2 linked regions of the Prosthecodimorpha staleyi genome follow. The protein of the gene in region 1 binds, or shares a complex with, the protein of each later gene. Links are inferred from orthologs where the notes say so. Each region holds a gene or a part of one and is shown on either strand. Other genes may lie near its edges. The genes, in order: KL771_RS15555 and ccmA.

Evidence for each region.
Region 2: the proteins of KL771_RS15555 (region 1) and ccmA are in contact, whole or in part, in a solved structure (PDB 8CE8), measured with the Escherichia coli proteins. The link is inferred for Prosthecodimorpha staleyi from one-to-one orthologs.

Annotation. Positions count from the first base shown.
Region 1 is NZ_JAHHZF010000007.1:212,601-215,814, reverse strand. Bases 1-2,903 are described here. They hold KL771_RS15555 (heme ABC transporter permease), read left to right. Parts: upstream 1-1,036; coding sequence 1,037-1,771; downstream 1,772-2,903. Other genes in these bases: KL771_RS15540 (NUDIX hydrolase), read left to right, coding at 2,662-2,903; KL771_RS15545 (DsbE family thiol:disulfide interchange protein), read left to right, coding at 1,988-2,590; ccmD (heme exporter protein CcmD), read left to right, coding at 1,779-1,991; KL771_RS15560 (DUF423 domain-containing protein), read right to left, coding at 277-678; KL771_RS15565 (hypothetical protein), read right to left, coding at 1-44. Outside these bases: more of KL771_RS15540, read left to right, coding at 2,904-3,214. UniProt on the Escherichia coli protein: Required for the export of heme to the periplasm for the biogenesis of c-type cytochromes.
Region 2 is NZ_JAHHZF010000004.1:10,384-13,473, reverse strand. The notes cover bases 312-3,090. They hold ccmA (heme ABC exporter ATP-binding protein CcmA), read left to right. Parts: upstream 312-1,268; coding sequence 1,269-1,913; downstream 1,914-3,090. Other genes in these bases: KL771_RS08400 (hypothetical protein), read left to right, coding at 2,635-3,090; ccmB (heme exporter protein CcmB), read left to right, coding at 1,919-2,578; acnA (aconitate hydratase AcnA), read right to left, coding at 312-979. Outside these bases: more of acnA, read right to left, coding at 1-311. UniProt on the Escherichia coli protein: Part of the ABC transporter complex CcmAB involved in the biogenesis of c-type cytochromes; once thought to export heme, this seems not to be the case, but its exact role is uncertain. Responsible for energy coupling to the transport system.

The sequences.
Region 1 (3,214 bases):
CCGATCGCCACGGACAGAAGGAAGAAGAAGAATCCCAGACGCATGGCTCGATCCCTTGGGCGCCCATGCCGGACGGGGCTTCCCCGGCGGCGCGCCAGCCTGTGATGGTTCCGGCGTGCCCGCAGAGCCGCCGTCGGCGGCATGATGGCCGCCAAGTCCAAGTCATAACGTGTGGTAAGCCATCCGGTTCCGCAACCAGCCGCACGAGCCCGGGCGCCCGGACGCGGCGAGATCGCCGGGATCGGCGCGCCGGTTTCGCCGACCTGAGAAGGCCGGTCAGGCCGCCGGACGCCGGGCCAGCAGTGCCCCCAAGGCGACCAGCAGCCACCCGGCGATCATGGTCGAGCCGCCGATCGGCGCGGCATTGGCGAAGAGACGGGCGCCCTGGAACGCACGCAGCGCCAGATCGCCGGCAAAGAGCAGGCTGCCGGCGGCAAGCACGATGCCGGCCAGCCCGATCATGCGCGACCGGACTGCCATGCCGAGCGCGGCGAGAGCCGCCAGTCCCGCCCCATGGGCGACCAGCAGAAGGCTTGCCGGACCGAGCCCTGCACCGGCGGCGGCATCGCCGCCCGCCAGGGTGCGTGCGGCGAGATGGCTCGCCGCGGCCGCCAGGGCCACGCCCGTGGCCCCGAGCAGTCCGGCGAGGAGGAGATGCAGGCGGGCGATCGGCGGCATGGCGGAGGTCTCCGAAGGGGCGCCGGACTGTGGCCCGGCCGTCCGGTCGCCGCAAGCGTCGGCCTGGAGACGCCGACCCGGAGGCGGCGGCCTGGAGGCACCGGCGGAGGGGCACCGCGCGCCAGGCCGGCTCCGCTGACGGAGACCGGCGTCCCCATCCGGATGAAGACGCATACGCAGTGATCCGGACCCGTTCCCTGATCGAAACTTGATCGAAAGCGGGGCGCGACGCTGCAACCTCGGTCATTGAACAAGCCGGACCGCCGCTCTAGTGTCCCCTCGCCGTCTGCCGCGCCCTGGGGGCGGGGGATGGCGCCCGGAATGCGGCACCTGCAGACCGCGCCCCGCCGGAGGCAAGATGGCCCTGATCGACTATGCCAACCCGACCCGCTTCCTGGGTCTGGTGGAAAAGTTCCTGCCCTGGCTCGCCGGATTGGCCGCGCTGCTGATCGTCGTCGGCCTCGGCCTCGTCTTCGGCATAGCGCCGGACGACTACCAGCAGGGCGCGACGGTCAAGATCATGTTCATCCATGTGCCGGCCGCCTGGCTGTCGATGTTCGGCTATTCGATCATGGCCGCCTCTTCGCTCGGCACGCTGATCTGGCGCCATCCGCTCGCCGACGTCTCCGCCAAGGCCGCCGCCCCGGTCGGCGCCGCTTTCACCTTCGTCTGCCTGGTCACCGGTTCGCTCTGGGGCAAGCCGATGTGGGGCACCTGGTGGGAATGGGATGCCCGGCTGACCTCGGTCCTGGTCCTGTTCATTATGTATCTCGGCCTGATCGCGCTCTGGCAGACGCTGGAGGATCCGATCAAGGCCGGCCGGGCAGCCGCGGTGCTGACCCTGGTCGGGATCGTCAACATTCCGATCATCAAGTTCTCGGTCGACTGGTGGAACACCCTGCACCAGCCCGCCTCGGTGTTCCGGCTCGGCGGACCGACCATCCACGGCTCGATGCTCTGGCCGCTGCTCGTCACCGCGCTCGGCTTCACGGTGCTGTTCGTGACGCTACATCTGATGGCCATGCGCAACGAGATCCTGCGCCGCCGCATCCGCACGCTGCGGATGCTGCAGGCCTCGGCGGTGGCGGGGTAGTCCGGTCATGGCAGGTCTCGGTCCCCATTGGGGCTTCATCGTCGCCGCCTATCTGGTCACGGCCGTGGTGGTGCTCGGGCTCATCGTCTGGATTCGGGCCGACCTCGCGGCCCAGCGTCGGACCCTGAAGGATCTGGAGGCGCGCGGCCTGCGCCGGCGCTCCGATGCGGCCAAGGCGGTCACACCCGCAGCGGCGGCTACGCCCGCGGAGGCGGAATGACGACCGAGCTTCAACCCGACCCGCCGGCACCCTCCCGCCGCCCCTGGCTGGTGGCCCTGCCGCTGCTCGTCTTCGCCGCCATGGCCGGTCTGTTCGCCTATTTCCTGGTGCTGAAGCCGCGCGACGCCTCGGAAATTCCGTCCGTGCTGATCGACAAGCCGGTGCCGGACTTCACGCTGGCGCCGCTGGCAGGACTTTCCCGCGGCGGGGCCGCCGTGCCGGGCCTGACCAGCGCCGACCTCAAGGGCCGGGTCACCATCGTCAACGTCTGGGCCTCCTGGTGCGTGCCGTGCCGGCAGGAGCATCCGATCCTGAACACGATCGCCAAGGACCCCCGCGTCCGCCTGGTCGGCATCAACTACAAGGACGAGCCGGAGAACGCGCTGCGCTTCCTCGGCCAGCTCGGCAATCCCTTCGCGGCCGTCGGCACGGACCAGAAGGGCCGGGCGGCGATCGACTGGGGCGTCTACGGGGTGCCGGAAACCTTCCTGGTGGCCGCCGACGGACGGATCGCCTACAAGTTCATCGGTCCGCTCAGCCCCGAGGGCTACGCCGCGAAGCTCGAACCCGAGATCCAGAAGGCGGTCGCCCGTCGCTGAGCGTCCCGCCGCCGCAACGATCGAGCGGTCGGAGCCAATCGCGCCGGATCGGCGGACCGGGAGGAGGCACCATGGCGGTGGAGGATTTCGAGACCGGAGCCGCAGCGGCGTCGCGTTTCCAGCGAAGCGTCCCGGACGGCGATACGGTCGAGCGCAATGTCTGCCGCGATTGCGGCTTCGTCGCCTACGAGAATCCGAAGCTGGTCGTCGGCAGCGTGGTGCGTGCCGGCTCCGCCATCCTGCTCTGCCGGCGGGCGATCGAGCCGCGGCGCGGCTACTGGACGCTGCCGGCGGGCTATCTGGAACTCGGCGAGACGCCGGAGGACGGCGCACGCCGGGAAGCCTTCGAGGAGGCCGGCGCCGAAATCCGGCTGCATGCCCTGCTGGCGGTCTATTCCGTGCCGCGGATCAGTCAGGTGCAATTGATCTATCGGGCCGAACTGGCCGGTTCCTTCGCGGCCGGCCCGGAAAGCCTGGAGGTGCGCCTGTTCGAGCCGGACGAACTGCCCTGGACGGAACTGGCCTTTCCGTCGGTGGAATGGGCGCTCGAACACGAGCATGCGGTGCAGGCCGGCACGGCGCCGGCGCCCTTCGTCAATCCCGCCGGCGAAACCGGCGAGCGCT
Region 2 (3,090 bases), on another replicon or contig:
GGGTTTCGTCGTCGACCGGGAAGAAGCCGCAGGTGGCGCCGTATTCCGGCGCCATGTTGGCGATGGTGGCGCGGTCGGCCAGCGACATGGAGGCGAGGCCCGGGCCGAAGAATTCGACGAACTTGCCGACCACGCCCTTCTTGCGCAGCATCTGGGTGACGGTCAGCACCACGTCGGTGGCGGTGATGCCGGGCGCCGCCTTGCCGATCAGCTTGAAGCCGATCACCTCGGGGATCAGCATGGAGATCGGCTGGCCGAGCATGGCCGCCTCGGCCTCGATGCCGCCGACGCCCCAGCCGAGCACGCCGAGACCGTTGATCATGGTGGTGTGGCTGTCGGTGCCGACCAGCGTGTCCGGATAGGCGTAGGTGACGCCGTCCTCGGTCTTGGTCCAGACGGTCTGGGCCAGATATTCGAGGTTGACCTGATGGCAGATGCCGGTGCCGGGCGGCACGACACGGAAATTCTCGAAGGCGTTCTGGCCCCAGCGCAGGAAGCGGTAGCGCTCCTGGTTCTGCTCGTATTCGCGCTCGACGTTGCGCTGGAGCGCGGTTGCGTTGCCGTAGAAGTCGACCACGAAGGAATGGTCGATGACCAGATCGACAGGGATCAGCGGGTTGATCTTCTCCGGATCGCCGCCGAGCGCCTTCATGGCGTCGCGCATCGCGGCGAGGTCGACCACCGCCGGCACGCCGGTGAAGTCCTGCATCAGCACGCGGGCGGGACGGTAGGCGATCTCGCGCTCGGCCTTGCCGCGATTGACCAACCATTCGGCGACCGACTTCACGTCGTCGGCCGTGACCGAGCGGCCGTCCTCGAAGCGCAGCAGGTTCTCGAGCAGCACCTTCATCGAGAAGGGCAGGGCCGAGACGCCGGCAAGGCCGTTCTTCTCCGCCTCGACGAGGCTGTAATAGGTGTAGGACTTGCCACCGACCTCGAGGGTCTTGGCAGACTTGAAGCTGTCGAGGGATGTGGTCACGGCGGCCTTCCTTCACGGCTGGAGACGGGGACCCCTGGTCGGGCTTGTCGTCGCGGTGCGCCTGCCGGCGTTTTGCGATGCACCTGCGGTATCCTGCGAGGACACCGGCGGCCGCGACGGACCGTCTCGGGAAAAACCCGGAGCCCGCGGCCAGTCGCCGCGGGTTGCGCGCCTTGTAGCCAATTTCGTAAGACGAGGCCAGTCAGACGAGAGTCGCGTGGGTCAACGGGCTGCAGCTTTTTTGTGCGGCGCAGCGGGTGGCGCTCCAACCGGATCGGAATCAGCCGAAATGCCTGCCTTTCCGCCACTTCGGCTCGATGCGCGAGGGCTTGCCTGCCAGCGCGGCGGGCGGCTCGTCTTCCACGATCTCGCCTTTTCCGTTTCGGGCGGTGAGGCGCTCGTCGTCACCGGCCCAAACGGCGCCGGCAAGTCGACGCTTTTGCGGGTGATCGCCGGCCTGGTCGCGGCGAGCGAGGGCAGGATCGCGCTGGAGGGGGGCGATGCGGACCTTTCGATCGCCCAGCAGGCGCATTATTTCGGTCATGCCGATGCCCTCAAGCCGGCCTTGACGGTCGAGGAAAATCTCGGCTTCTGGCGCGGCTTCTTCGGCCGGCGGGCGGCGAGCGCGGATGCGGCGCTGGAGGCGGTCGGGATTGGCCATCTGGCCGGCCTGCCCGCCGCCTATCTCTCCGCCGGTCAGCGCCGGCGGCTGTCGCTCGCTCGGCTCCTGGTCTCGAACCGCCCGATCTGGCTGCTCGACGAGCCGACCTCGGCGCTCGACGCCGCCTCCGAAGCCCGCTTCACGGCGATCGTTGCCGGCCATCAGCAGGCCGGCGGCATCGTCGTCGCCGCCACCCACCAGCCGCTGCTGTTCTCCGCCGTCCGGTCGCTCGTCCTGGCGCCGGCCGGCATGGCCGAGGAGATCGCCGGATGAGCCCGATCGGTGCGCTGTTCATCCGCGAGCTGCGGCTCGCCACCCGGGTCGGCGGTGGCGCCCTGATGGGCGCGCTGTTCTTCCTGATCGTCGTCACCGTCTACCCGTTCGGGGTCGGGCCGGACCTGAACCTGCTCGCCCGGATCGGCCCGGCCATCCTGTGGATCGGCGCCCTGCTGGCAACCCTGCTCTCGCTCGACCGGCTGTTCCAGGCCGACCGCGACGACGGTACGCTCGACCTGATCCTGATGGGCGAGGAGCCGCTGGAACTGGTCGTGCTGATCAAATGCGCCGCCCATTGGGTCGCCACCGGCCTGCCGCTGGTGTTGATCTCGCCGCTCCTGGCGGTGTTCATGAACATGGAGCCGATCGCGATCGGCTCGACCATGCTGACGCTTGCGGTCGGCACGCCGGCGCTGACCTTCATCGGGGCGATCGGGGCGGGGCTGACGGTGACGCTGCGCCGCGGCGGGCTACTGCTCGCCATCCTGGTCCTGCCGCTGACGGTGCCGATCCTGATCTTCGGCGTCGCCGCCGCCAACGCACCCGTCCTGCAGCCGGCCCCGTTCCTGACGCCGTTCCTGCTTCTCTCGGCGCTGACGCTGTTTTCCGCCGTGATCGGCCCGATCGCCGCCGCCGCGGCGCTGCGGTTCACGAGCGACTGACCGATGCCGTCGGTACCGTCCTTTCTGCCGCAACCCCGTCGAGGCGGAGCAGCGTCGTGAAGGTTCTGATCGGCACGAACCATCTCGCCGATATCGCCGGCTCCGAAATGGTCGCCTTCGAGTTCACGCGCCATTTCCGCCGGTCTGGCGCGGATGTGACGGTCTTCGCCAACCACGCCGACGATCCGATGGCCGGCCTGTTCCGCGCGCAACTTGGGCTCGCGATCGAGACCCGTCCCGAGCGGACCGATCCGCTGGCCTTCGACCTCGTCTATTTTCAGCATCAGGTGGCGGGACTGTTCGACTACCGGATCGGGTCGGAGACCACGGCGCGCACCGCCATCCTGTTCGGGCGGCTGTCGCGACACAGCTTCATGGAAAGCGGCGGCTGGGCTTTCGATGCCGCGTTGGGCGACCTGTCGCTGGCCAATTCGGACTTGACCGCGGAGCGCCTGCGGGAGACCGGCGTCCGGCATCCGATCGCTGTCTTCTACAACGCCGCTCCCGCGGCC